Regions from separate parts of the Polaromonas sp. CG_9.5 genome, predicted to be linked through region 4. Evidence: predicted binding sites of a transcription regulator. Region 4 holds the regulator's gene; each other region holds the start of a gene.
What was found. Region 4 encodes sigma-54, which starts transcription at its own class of promoters, with help from an activator protein. Its sites were predicted from a motif close to TGGCANGNAANCTGCTTT; they were not measured.
Positions count from the first base shown of each region.

Region 1: the regulator sigma-54 is predicted to act here: its motif matches at 1,147-1,164, upstream of glnA (type I glutamate--ammonia ligase).
Region 2: the regulator sigma-54 is predicted to act here: its motif matches at 2,024-2,041, upstream of RCH06_RS08605 (CmpA/NrtA family ABC transporter substrate-binding protein).
Region 3: the regulator sigma-54 is predicted to act here: its motif matches at 1,872-1,889, upstream of hmpA (NO-inducible flavohemoprotein).

Region 1 is NZ_JAXCHR010000003.1:75,881-79,047, forward strand. It holds gene RCH06_RS03255 (competence/damage-inducible protein A) at 23-988, shown strand; gene glnA (type I glutamate--ammonia ligase) at 1,222-2,637, shown strand; gene RCH06_RS03265 (hypothetical protein) at 2,836-3,167, shown strand, end outside.
Region 2 is NZ_JAXCHR010000008.1:132,813-135,979, forward strand. It holds gene ntrB (nitrate ABC transporter permease) at 1-584, opposite strand, end outside; gene RCH06_RS08605 (CmpA/NrtA family ABC transporter substrate-binding protein) at 631-1,875, opposite strand; gene RCH06_RS08610 (ANTAR domain-containing response regulator) at 2,219-2,851, opposite strand.
Region 3 is NZ_JAXCHR010000008.1:51,235-54,401, forward strand. It holds gene RCH06_RS08160 (DUF1993 domain-containing protein) at 1-450, shown strand, start outside; gene hmpA (NO-inducible flavohemoprotein) at 612-1,793, opposite strand; gene norR (nitric oxide reductase transcriptional regulator NorR) at 1,994-3,167, shown strand, end outside.
Region 4 is NZ_JAXCHR010000007.1:53,450-56,616, reverse strand. It holds gene RCH06_RS07385 (THUMP domain-containing class I SAM-dependent RNA methyltransferase) at 1-304, opposite strand, end outside; gene RCH06_RS07380 (RNA polymerase factor sigma-54) at 589-2,139, opposite strand; gene lptB (LPS export ABC transporter ATP-binding protein) at 2,429-3,167, opposite strand, start outside.

The DNA.
Region 1 (3,167 bases), on a different contig from region 4:
CTTAACTTCTGGACTCACTGGTATGACCCCAAATTTCGGACTCATCATCGTCGGCGATGAAATTCTCTCGGGAAAACGTGCTGACAAGCACTTGCCGAAAGTCATCGAACTGTTGGCCGCCAGAGGCCTGCCGCTGGCGTATGCCGACTATGTCGGCGACGACCCTGCGCGCATCACCGCAACGCTGGCGCGCGCCTTTGCCGCCAGCCGGGCGTCGGGCGATGTGGTGTTTTGCACCGGCGGCATCGGTGCCACACCAGACGACCACACGCGCCAGTGCGCAGCCCGGGCGCTGGGCGTGGAACTGGCGCTGCACCCCGAAGCCAGGCGGCTGATTGAAGAGCGCATACGCGAGACCGCCCAGGAGCAGGGCGCTGCCTACGAGCCCGACCGCCACGACAACCTGCACCGCCTGAACATGGGCGTGTTCCCCCTCGGTGCCGAGATTATTCCCAATCCGTACAACAAGATTCCGGGTTTTAGCTGCTTTGTCGAGTCCCTTGCCCAAAATAACAGCGATCTACACGCAAGCGCATTGACAGCGCTTCTTCACCAGCCAGGGCCGCAGGACCGGCTTAGCCGGACTGCAGGCGGAGCAGCCCCCTCGGGGGGCAGCGACCCACACGCAGTGGGCGCGCGTGGGGGCATCCACTTTTTTCCGGGTTTCCCGGTCATGGCCTGGCCGATGATTGAATGGGTGCTGGACCAGCGGTATGCCGACCTGCACCAGAAATCGCCCTCCATTGAAAAGTCGATCATTGTGATGGGCTCGATGGAGGCCACGCTCACACCGCTGATGCTGGCCATTGAAGCAGAGTACGCGGGCGTCAAGGTGTTCAGCCTGCCCAGCGTTGACCATCCCCAGTACGGACGCCATATAGAGCTGGGCGTAAAAGGTGCGCCTGAAGCCGTCAGCCTGGCTTATCCGGCCTTGCTGGCGGGCTTGCACCCTTTTAATCTGCAGTTAGGCCCTGAATTGGTGCGTTAATCAGGTTTTTTGAGAAGTACGTGCAGGGTTCGCACTTTTATGGTGCGGTTTGCGCAGGGGGGCTTAAAAACACACCCTCCCCAAAGAATCCAGTGGTTTTCCTTGGCGACAATAGTTGCACAATCAGGGGTTGGGTGCCAGCCGGGCTCTTGTGTCGCTGGCACAAAAAGTGCGTTCACCCGATCCGAATAGAATTTTTTTCAACCCACCACCGCGTAACAGGAGATTCTTGAATGGCTAAGACCGTCGCAGACGTCATGAAAATGGTCAAGGAAAACGAAGTTAAGTTCGTTGACTTTCGCTTTACCGATACCCGGGGCAAGCAGCACCACACCACGGTGCCTGTGTCCCACTTTGATGAAGACAAGTTCACCGATGGCCACGCTTTCGACGGTTCGTCCATCGCGGGCTGGAAGGGCATTGAAGCTTCGGACATGCAGCTGATCCCCGACCCCAGCACGGCCAACATTGATCCGTTCTTTGAAGAAACGACGCTGATCATGACCTGCGACGTGATTGAGCCCACGGACGGCAAGGCCTACGAACGCGATCCGCGTTCGATTGCCAAGCGCGCCGAGGCTTATCTGAAGTCCACCGGTCTGGGCGACACCGCTTTCTTCGGCCCGGAGCCCGAGTTTTTCATTTTTGACGGCGTGCGCTGGAGCACCGAGCCGAACCACACCTTCTACGAAATCGAAGAGTACGAAGCGCCGTGGAACAGTGGCACCAAGCTCGAAGGTGGCAACCGTGGCCATCGCCCGACCAACAAGGGCGGCTATTTCCCCGTTCCCCCGGTCGACAGCACGCAAGACATGCGCGCTGAAATGTCCCTGATTCTTGAATCCCTGGGCATTCCGGTCGAAGTGTTCCACCACGAAGTCGCTGGCGCGGGCCAGAACGAAATCGGCACCCGTTTCTCGACGCTGGTCGAGCGCGCTGACTGGACCATGCTGCAAAAGTACGTGATCCACAATGTGGCCAACGCCTATGGCAAGACCGCTACCTTCATGCCCAAGCCTTACGCGGGCGACAACGGCTCTGGCATGCATGTCCACCAGTCGGTCTGGAAAGACGGCAAGAACCTGTTTGCCGGCGACGGCTATGCCGGTCTGAGCGATTTTGCGCTGTACTACATCGGCGGCATCATCAAGCATGCGCGCGCCCTGAATGCCATCACCAACCCCGGCACCAACAGCTATCGCCGCCTGGTTCCGCATTTTGAAGCACCGGTCAAGCTGGCTTATTCGGCCAAGAACCGCTCGGCTTCGATCCGCATTCCGTTTGTGGCGAACCCCAAGGGCCGCCGCGTCGAGGCACGCTTTCCTGATCCACTGATGAACCCTTACCTGGGTTTTGCGGCGCTCTTGATGGCTGGTCTGGATGGCGTGGAAAACAAGATTCATCCGGGCGAAGCCGCCTCCAAGGATCTGTACCACCTGCCGCCAGAAGAAGACAAGCTGGTGCCCACCGTGTGCCACAGCCTGGACCAGGCGCTCGAAGAGCTGGACAAAGACCGCGCTTTCCTGACCAAGGGCGGCGTGTTCACCGACTCCATGCTGGACGCCTACATCGAGCTGAAAATGGGCGAAGTCAACCGCACCCGGGTTGAAGTGGCGCCGGTCGAATTCGACATGTATTTTTCGCTGTAATCAAGGCGCATCCGTTCACTTCGCGCGAAGTGAACGAGCATAAAAAAAGGATGGCAAATGCCATCCTTTTTTTATGCCCGCGCATAAAGATAAGGGCGTAATTTCGTATTTTTGCCGCTTTGCAGCATACTTGCCGCCATCCGTCTTTCTCACTGTCCATCCTCCTCCAGCGTCTTTGCGGCGCGTGAACAAATTCTCATGAAAAAAAGTTTATCCCTGTTTCTTTTTCCCCTGGCGTTGCTGGCGACCGGTCATGGCGTCTGGGCGCAGCAGATTTACCGCTGCAACGGTGTGGGCGGCGCGGCCCCTGAATACATCAACAACGTGAAAGAGGCCAGGACGCGCAACTGCCAACAGGTCTCTGGCGGCAATGTCACCGTGGTGCAGGGCACGCCCGTGCCTAAAGCCGCCAACCCTGCGCCGCGTGCCGCCAGCAATTCCGGCGCGTCCAACCCCCGCCCCGATAGCGGCGTGGAGCAGCGCGCACGCGACAGCGATTCGCGCCTGATTCTGGAGTCAGAATTGAGGCG
Region 2 (3,167 bases), on a different contig from region 4:
GAGCAGATAAAAATCGTCCAGATGGCCGCCGGGTCAGCGCCCTTGAACACCAAGAGGCCAATCGGCAGCCAGGCCAGTGGCGACACCGGCCGCATCAGGCTGATGAGCGGGTTGAACATGCGGCTCAAGAAGGCGAAGCGGCCAATCAAAAATCCGGCCGGAATGCCGACGATGGCCGCCAGGCCAAAGCCCAGCGCCACGCGCTGGAGCGACGACAGCACGTTCCAGCCGACCCCCTGGTCGTTCGGCCCGTTGCGGTAGAACGGGTCGCTGAACAGCACGACCGCCTGCAAGAAGGTGTCTTTGGGCGACGGGATGCTGCCCTTGGTGGTCATGGACACCAGTTCCCAGACCAGCACCAGCAGTCCTAGCCCGAGCAGCGGCGGCAGGACGCGCAGCCACAGCGCCGAAAAATCCCGCCGGGGTTTTGCGGACAAGACTACAGCCGTCTTGTCAAGGTCTTTTACGGGCTTGGCGCTTGTTCCGTCTGCGCCTGCAGCTATCGAATGCGTAGCGCTTCGTTCCGCACCGAAAGCGACTGGCGGGGCGCTTTCGCGCGGACTGTGAAATACGGCACTGACCATGGCGTCACCTCTTCGTTGGGGTTTCAATGAAATTTCAGGAGCGGTTTCAGGCGTGAATCTTGAAGCTGTCGGCGTACTTTTTCGGGTCTTTGCCGTCCCAGACCGTGCCGTCGATGAGTTTGCTGGTGCGCATCACGTCTTTCGGAACATTCACCTTGGCGGCGCTGGCGGCCTGCTTGTAGATGTCGATCCGGTTGATCTGCTTGGCGACCGCCAGGTAGTCCGGGTGCTCCTTCATCAGGCCCCAGCGCTTGTGCTGCGTCAAAAACCACATGCCGTCGGACAGGTAGGGAAAGTTCACCGCGCCGTCGTTGAAGAACTTCATGTAGTTCGCATCCTCCCAGGTCTTGCCCATGCCGTTCTGGTAGCGGCCCAGGATGCGCTGGTTGATGGCGTCCACGCTGGTGTTGACGTAGGCTTTGCCTGCGATGGTTTCGGCCATCTTGTTTTTATTCGCCGCGCTGGCGTCAATCCATTTGCCGGCCTCCAGAATGGCGGCGGTCACGGCGCGGCAGGTGTTGGGATATTTCTGCGCGAAATCGGCGGTGGTGCCCAGTACCTTTTCAGGGTGGTCTTGCCAGATGTCCTGCGTGGTCACGGCGGTCACGCCAATGCCGTCCATGATGGCGCGCTGGTTCCACGGCTCGCCGACGCAAAAGCCGTCCATGCTGCCAATGCGCATGTTGGCCACCATCTGCGGCGGCGGCACGGTGATGACCTTGGCGTCTTTCATCGGGTTGATGCCGTTGGCGGCCAGCCAGTAGTACAGCCACATCGCATGCGTGCCCGTCGGGAAGGTCTGGGCAAAGGTGTATTCGCGCTTTTCACTGGCCATGAGTTTTGCCAAGCCGGCACCATCGACGGCGCCCTTGTCCGCGAGCTTTTTGCTCAGCGTGATGGCCTGGCCGTTGTTGTTCAGCGTCATCAAGACGGCCATGTCCTTCTTCGGGCCAGCGGTGCCCAAATGCACACCGTAGATCAGGCCGTAGAGCACATGGGCAAAGTCGAGTTCGCCGTTGACCAGCTTGTCGCGCACGCCGGCCCAGCTGGCTTCCTTGCTCGGGATGATGGTGACGCCATACTTTTTGTCGATGCCCAGCACCGACGCCATCACGACAGAGGCGCAGTCGGTCAGCGGAATGAAGCCAATCCTGACCTCCTTTTTCTCCGGCGCGTCCGAGCCTTGGGCATAAACGGCAGCGCGCAAGGCGGGGCTGACGCCCACGACACCGACGGTGGCAGCCTGCAGCACGCTGCGGCGGGTCAGGGAAGATTTGAGCAAGTCCGTCATGTCAGCAACTCCTGGAAATGAAAACTACAAAACAAAAAAAGGCGTTCGACCGGAGCCGTCACACGGGGGGTGTGAGGGCAGGGGACGAACGCCTTTGTTCTTGGACTTTGCGCTTCGCCGTTGAAGCGCAAAGTCCGGTGCTGGATTCATTGCAAAAGCTGTGCCAACCGGGGCTGATGGCTTGGCCAGAGCTTGAAATTTTCATCAAATCAGGCTGTAGTGCTTGTCCTGCTTGCGCAAACAGCTATTAAATAAATAGCATTTCGGATTTTTGGTGGATCAAAGGTTGATTGTCCTGGAGGCGCACTGTGGTTGTGCACTGCACCATTTCGGCCTGGGCCGCCTAGCCAAGCAGGTCGGCCACATCCAGCATGCGCTGCGCCACGTCGCCCAGCCGCAGGCCCTTGTCCATCGCGGCCTTGCGCAGCTTTTCATAGGCGAGTTGCTCGCTCAAGCCGTGGCGTTGCATCAGCAGGCCCTTGGCCCGGTCAATGACCTTGCGGTCTTTCAGTTCGGTGCGCGCCTCGGCCAGTTCGCGGCGCAAGCCCTGCTCGTGCTCAAAGCGCGCCATCGCCACGTCCAGAATGGGCCGGATGCGCGCGGGCTCCAGCCCGGCGACGATATAGGCGCAAACGCCCGCCGCCACGGCGTCCTTCACATGCCGGGTGTCGTCGTCATTGGTGAACAGCACAATGGGCCGGCGCTCGTCGCGCGTAGCCATCACCACATGCTCAAGCGAGTCGCGGGCATCGCTTTCGGCGTCGACGATGATCATGTCGGGCTGCAACTGCGCCAGCCGCTCGCGCAAAAAGGTGTCGGCCGGCAGCGTAGCGACCAGGTTGAAGCCGCCTTCAAGCAGGCCGATGCGCAACTGGCGTGAGCGCTCGGCGAACGCCACGGCAGCCTCGTCACCGGCATCGGCAACCATCAGGTCCGGTGCAATGACCACCAGGCGCAGGGAATGGGGCAATGTCATGCTTCTTGACTAGCAAAATTTATGCCGATGGTTGGTTTGGCTGTGGAAGCAACAGCCTTGCATTCGCGGTGGCAGGGCATTTAGGCACGCTGTTTTGCATTGGCCACAACCTCTGCGCTACTGCGCACTCAATCCTCACCGGCAGTGGTTGGGGGCAAGCATCGCCTCGCACGAAGCGGCAGGTCGTTGCGCTTAGAATCGTTCCCGCTTCGGGGTGCAGTCCTGGCCAGTGAGGGCAGGGCGGCTGAGATGGTTTCACCAAACCCGCGAACTTGAATCGGGTCATGCCGACGTAAGAAGAGCTGTCAGGACAGGG
Region 3 (3,167 bases), on a different contig from region 4:
AGTGGCGTGTTGGCCAAGGCTGAAGCGCATGTTGCGGCCAAGAAAATCGACCCTAACGCGCTGCTGCAAGCGAGGCTGTTTCCTGACATGTTTGCGTTGCTGCGCCAGGTTCAGGTCGCGACCGACTTCGCCAAAAGCGTGTCGGCCCGGCTGGCCGGCGTGGACGTGCCCAAGCTGGACGACAACGAGCAGACCTTTGCCGATCTGCAAGCACGCATCACCACCGTGCTGACGTTTATTGAAGGGCTGGACGTGGCGTTGTTTGATGAAGCTGCCACGCGCGAAATCGTCACGCAGGCGGGCACGGCTAAAGAAAAGCGCTTCACGGGCGCGTCGTATATCTTCAACTACGCCCTGCCGCATTTCTTTTTCCATACCACCACCGCGTACGACATCCTGCGTCACAACGGCGTGGAAGTGGGCAAGAAAGACTACATCGGCACGTATTGAGCCGGGCGCTGGCGCAATCAGCCTGCTGGCCGCAGGATGATGCGCCATAGTTCAGCGTTTTAATGTCAATGATGGCTGTCGTGCAATAAGGACGGGCGCTGGCAGCTATTGAAATAATAGCACTCAGCGCCTAAGCCGGGCTTTAACCAGGTCGCTTTGTATCAGTCGAGTGCGCTGGCCGGGCCAAAAAACTCATAGCGCGTCTGGGCTTCCGGAACGCCGAGTTCATTGAGCTGCTTTTTGATGCGGCGCATGAACGGTTTGGGGCCCAGAAAGTAGGCGTCCACATCGCGCGAAGCGGGCAAACAGTCGGCCAGCGCTGCATTGCTCAACAAGCCGATGGCGTGCGGCGCTTCCACGTCGTTGCCATGCTCGTCATAGACATAAAACCGTTGCAGCTGCGAATGCCGGGCCTGGCGGGCCTCAATGGCGGCGCGAAAGGCATGCACCGAGCGGTTGCGGGCAAAGTGAATGAAATGCACGGGGCGGTGGCTTTCCAGCGCCGCGTCCAGCATGGCCAGCGTGGGCGTGATGCCGACGCCGCCGCTGATCAGCACCAGCGGCTTGTCGCCCTCGGCCAGCACAAAGTCGCCGGCAGGCGGAAAGATATCGAGCAAATCACCTTCCTGCACGTGGTCGTGCAGAAAACCGGAGGCCACGCCGCCCGGCTCGCGCTTGACGCTGATGCGGTAATCAACGCCATTGGCGGCGGCTGAAAGCGAGTAGTTGCGGCGGATTTCCTGGCCGTTGACGACCAGACGCAAGCCGATGTACTGACCGGGCACAAAGTCGGTCAGCGCCAGGCCGTCTTGGGGTTCCAGGTAAAACGAGGTGATTTCGTTGCTCTCAGGCACTTTGCGCGCCACGCGAAAAGCCCGTGCGCCACGCCAGCCGCCGGGGGCTGCGGCCGTGTCGGCATAGATCTTTTCTTCGGCACCGATCAGGATGTCGGCCAGTTGCTGGTAGGCCGCTGCCCAAGCTGCAATCACGGCGTCAGTGGCAATTTCAGCGCCCAGCACTTCGCGGATGGCGCGCAGCAGGCAGCCGCCCACCACGGGGTAGTGTTCGGGCTGAATCTGCAGCGACACATGCTTGTTGATGATCTTGGCCACCAGTCCGCCCAGTTGGTCGAGCTCGTCGATATGACGGGCGTACATCAGCACGCCGTTGGCCAGGGCGCGCGGCTGGTCGCCGTTGGCCTGATGCGCCTGGTTGAAGAAAGGCCGCACTTCGGGGTGTTCGGCCAGCAGGATGTTGTAGAAATGCGTCGTCAGCGCTTCACCGCCTGTTTCAAGCAGCGGGACGGTGGATTTGACGATGGCGCGTTGTTCGGGGGTGAGCATGGGTTTCTCCGGTCGTGAATGAAAAGGCAGAGCCGCCTCGCATCGTGCGAAACAGGGCAGGCTGCCGGTACACATCCTTATTCAATAGTCGTGCCAACTGCACGCTTGATATAAATCAACAACTTGGCGGCGTTCGGGCGCAGATAGCATCAAAAAGATACGGGTGTAAAGTAGTCATAAAGATACTTCAAGGAGTCAATTTGACTGCAAAACCCATGCTGCAGGCGCTGGTGCCGCTGGTCGATGACCTGTCGCGCGAGCTGCCTGACAGCGAGCGCTACCGCCGCCTGCTCCAAGCCATGCAGGCCTTGCTGCCCTGCGATGCGGTAGCGCTGCTCAAGCTGGAAGGCCACTGGCTGGTGCCGCTGGCCGTCAATGGCCTGAGCAGTGACACGCTAGGCCGACGCTTTAAAGTCGATGAACATCCGCGTTTTGCCTTGCTGCTGGCCGCTGATGGCCCGCTGCGCATTCCTGCAGACAGCCCGCTGCCCGACCCGTATGATGGACTGGTCGAGGGCGTTCATGGCCAGCTGGAAGTGCATGACTGCATGGGCTGCCCGGTGCAGGTGGACGAAAAAACCTGGGGCTTGCTGACGCTGGACGCGCTGGGAAAGGAGCGGCTGTCAAAGGTTGATCTGCGCGACGTGCAGGCGTTTGCCAGCCTGGCGGCGGCCACGGTCAGCGTGGTGCAGCGCATCAAAGGCCTGGCGCTGCGGGCCGAGGATGAGCGCCAGCGCGCCGACACCTACCGGGCGCTGGCCGCAGAAAAAACCGCCCCGCCCACGTTGATTGGCCAAAGTGCGGCGTACCAGCGGCTGCTGGAGGAAATCGCCATCGTCGGCAACAGCGAGCTGACGGTGTTGCTGACGGGCGAAACCGGCGTCGGCAAGGAACTGGTGGCGCAGGCGCTGCATGCCGCATCAAAGCGTGCTGCGCGCCCGCTCATCAGCCTCAATTGCGCGGCGCTGCCTGACACTTTGCTGGAAAGCGAGCTGTTTGGGCATGTGCGCGGTGCATTTTCAGGCGCGCTGGCCGACCGGCGCGGCAAGTTTGAACTGGCCGATGGCGGCACCTTGTTTCTGGACGAAGTCGGCGAGCTGTCGCTGGCTGCGCAGGCCAAACTGCTGCGCGTGCTGCAGGGCGGGCAACTGCAGCGCCTGGGCTCAGACCGTGAACACCACGTGGATGTACGCGTGATTGCCGCGACCAACCGCGATCTGGCGCATGAAGTGCGCACCGGCCGTTTTCGTGCCGACTTTTACCACCGGCTCAGCGTCTATCCGCTGGTAGTGCCGCCGCTGCGCGAACGCGAGGCTGACGTGCTGCTGCTGGCCGGTCATTTTCTGGAGCAAAACCGTTCCCGGCTGGGTTTGG
Region 4 (3,167 bases):
TGTGCTGGGCGGTGATCTCGACCTTGAAGGTCTGGTTGGGCGTGAACCAGATTTCCCACGCCACGCTGGCAGCGGCGTTGTACAGGTCTTGTTCACTGCGGTACTGGCCGTGCTGCAATTCAATCAGCACGCGCTGGGCCAGCCGGCTGTGCAGGTTGAGCTGCTGCGCTTCGCGCCACGAGCCTTGCAACTGCACGCCAGCGCGCCGGGCTTTGCCCTGAATGCCGGTAATGCGCTGGACTTCAGCCGCCAGCAGGTTTTCGACGCCGGCGGCGCAGGGGAGGAAAAGTTGAAGTTGATTCATAAATTGGCTCACTTTGCCGGGCGCATCGTGAAGCACCGCAGCGGGATTGGGTAGCGCCCAGGCTACATCAGGGCGAATGGATGGAACGTATTTGAACAGGCGTTGGGAAACAGGCCAACCCAATAGCCATCAAAACAGCCGCTGTCGGAGATCGCCACGAATGACACACGGCCAATTAGTCGCCTCCCCACCAGCAGGGGCCGCGGAACTGGCTTCGCCAGGCCGCAGGCGCAGCGGCCCCCTCGGGGGGCAGGGAGCCACACGCAGTGGGCGACCGTGGGGGCTCACAACATTTTGCGCAGATGGGTCGGCGCAATACGCAGCGCTTCGCGGTATTTGGCTACGGTGCGGCGGGCGCATTCAATGCCTTGCTCCTTGAGCATTTCAGCCATCTGATTGTCACTGAGCGGTTTTTTCGGGCTTTCGGCGGCGACGAACTGCTTGATGAGCGCCCGCACGGCGGTGCTCGACGCATTGCCGCCGCTTTCAGTGCCCAGCCCCGAGCCAAAGAAATATTTCAGCTCGAACGTGCCGAACGGCGTGCGCATGTACTTGGCCGTGGTGACGCGTGAGATGGTCGATTCGTGCAGGCCGAGCTCGTCGGCAATCTCGCGCAGCACCAGCGGCCGCATGGCGAGTTCGCCGTGGGTGAAGAAGTTTTTTTGCCGCTCCACGATGGCGCTGCTGACGCGCAAGATGGTGTCAAAGCGCTGCTGGATGTTCTTGATAAACCAGCGCGCCTCTTGCAGCCGCTGCTGCAGCGCCTGGCTGCCGCCGGCGCCCTTGTGTTGCTTGAGGGCGTTGGCATAAATGTCATGAACCCGCAGCCGGGGCATGACGTCGCTGTTGAGCGTGATTTTGAAACCCCGGCCTGATTTGACGACGATGACATCGGGCACGATCAGATTGCGCTCGACGTTGGCAAAGCGCCGCCCCGGCTTGGGGTCCAGCCGCGCGATCACGGCAATTGCGCCCTTGATGATTTCTTCAGGGAAATCGCACAGGTGCGACAGCCGCTTGACATCGCGCCTGGCCAGCAGTTCCATCGGCTGGCGGCACATGGCCAGGGCGGCGCGGTTTTCAACGCAGTCTTTGCTGTCAAGCAACTGCAGTTGCAGGCATTCGGCCAGGTCGCGTGCGCCGACGCCGGCGGGCTCCATGTGCTGCAGCAGTTGCAGCGCAATGGCAAATTGCTGCGCCAGCTCTTCGGTCTGCTCCGGGTCGTTGTTGGCCAGACCGGCGGCGAGTGACGCCAGCGTGTCTTCCAGATAGCCGTCGTCATTGAGTGACTCGATCAGGAAGTGCAGGGCGGCGCGGTCGAGTTCGGAAAGCCGCAAACCGAGCGCCTGCCGGTGCAGGTGGTCTTGCAGCGACTCGTGCGCGCCGGTCAGGTCGGACGCTTCGGCGTCGCTGTCGTCCAAGTTGTTTTTGCGCGCCGGGGCGTCGCCGCCCCATTCGCTGTCGTCGGGCGAGGTCTCGACCGAGCCGTCGCCGTCCCAGCTTTCGTCCAGCGAAGGCTCGGCGCTGATTTCAGCCGTGGTTTCTGTGTCTTTTGTGCTGGTGGCGCTTGCTGTGTCTGCGCTGCCAGCTATGGAATCAGTAGCAGATTCAAACTCCCGGCTTTCCTGGCTGACGGGCGCATCAGACTGCGCCAAGCCAAATTCTTCACGCGGCGCGGCGTCTTCGGCCAGCTCCAGAAAAGGGTTTTCGTCCAGCATCTGCTCGACTTCCTGGCTCATCTCCAGCGTGGAAAGCTGCAACAGCCGGATCGACTGCTGCAACTGCGGCGTCAACGCCAGGTGCTGCGAGACACGAAGGGAAAGGCCCTGTTTCATGGTGCCCCCACGCTCCCCGCTTTGCGTGGTTCGCTGCCCCCCGAGGGGGCCGCCCCGCCTGCAGTCCGGCAAAGCCGGTCCTGCGGCCGGTACTGGGGCGGGCGGGGATGTCCTGCAGTCCCTCCTGATGTATCCAGTGATGCTGGGCGCGAGATTGTTGCGGGGGCGGCTGGCAACCTTCCCCGTTCGTGCAAGTACCGGCCGCGGAGCTGGCTTTGCCAGGCCGCAGGCGGGGCAGCCCCCCCGGGGGGCAGCGCATTGCGCGTTGTGACAAGCGTGGGGGCCATACTCACATTTTGAAGTGTTCGCCCAGGTAGACGCGGCGTACTTCGGCGTTGTCGACGATCTGGGCGGGTGTGCCGCTGGCGAGCACGTTGCCGTCGCTGATGATGTAGGCGTGGTCGCAGATGCCCAGCGTTTCGCGCACGTTGTGGTCGGTAATCAGCACGCCGATGCCGCGCAATTTCAGGAAGCCGATGATGCGCTGGATCTCGATCACGGCAATCGGGTCAATGCCGGCAAACGGCTCGTCGAGCAGGATGAAGCGCGGCTGCGTCGCCAGGGCTCTGGCAATTTCAACGCGCCGGCGCTCGCCGCCCGACAGCGCTGGCGCGGGCGAGTCGCGCAGATGGTCTACGCGCAGTTCCTTGAGCAGGGCGTCAAGCCGCACGTCAATTTCTGCGCGTGTCAGCGGCTTGCCGGCGGCATCATGCTGCAGTTCAAGCACGGCGCGCACGTTTTCCTGCACCGTGAGCTTGCGAAAAATGGACGCTTCCTGCGGCAAGTAGCTCAAGCCCAGACGGGCGCGCAGGTGAATCGGCATGTGTTCGACCGGCTGGCCGTCGATGGAGATGACGCCGGCATCGGCACGCACCAGGCCGACGATCATGTAAAACGACGTGGTTTTGCCCGCGCCGTTGGGGCCGAGCAGACCGACGACCTCGCCTTTTTGCACTGTTAGCGACACATCCTTGACCACCAGGCGGCTGCCGTAGGATTTTTTCAGCCCCTGCGCTACCAGGCGGCTG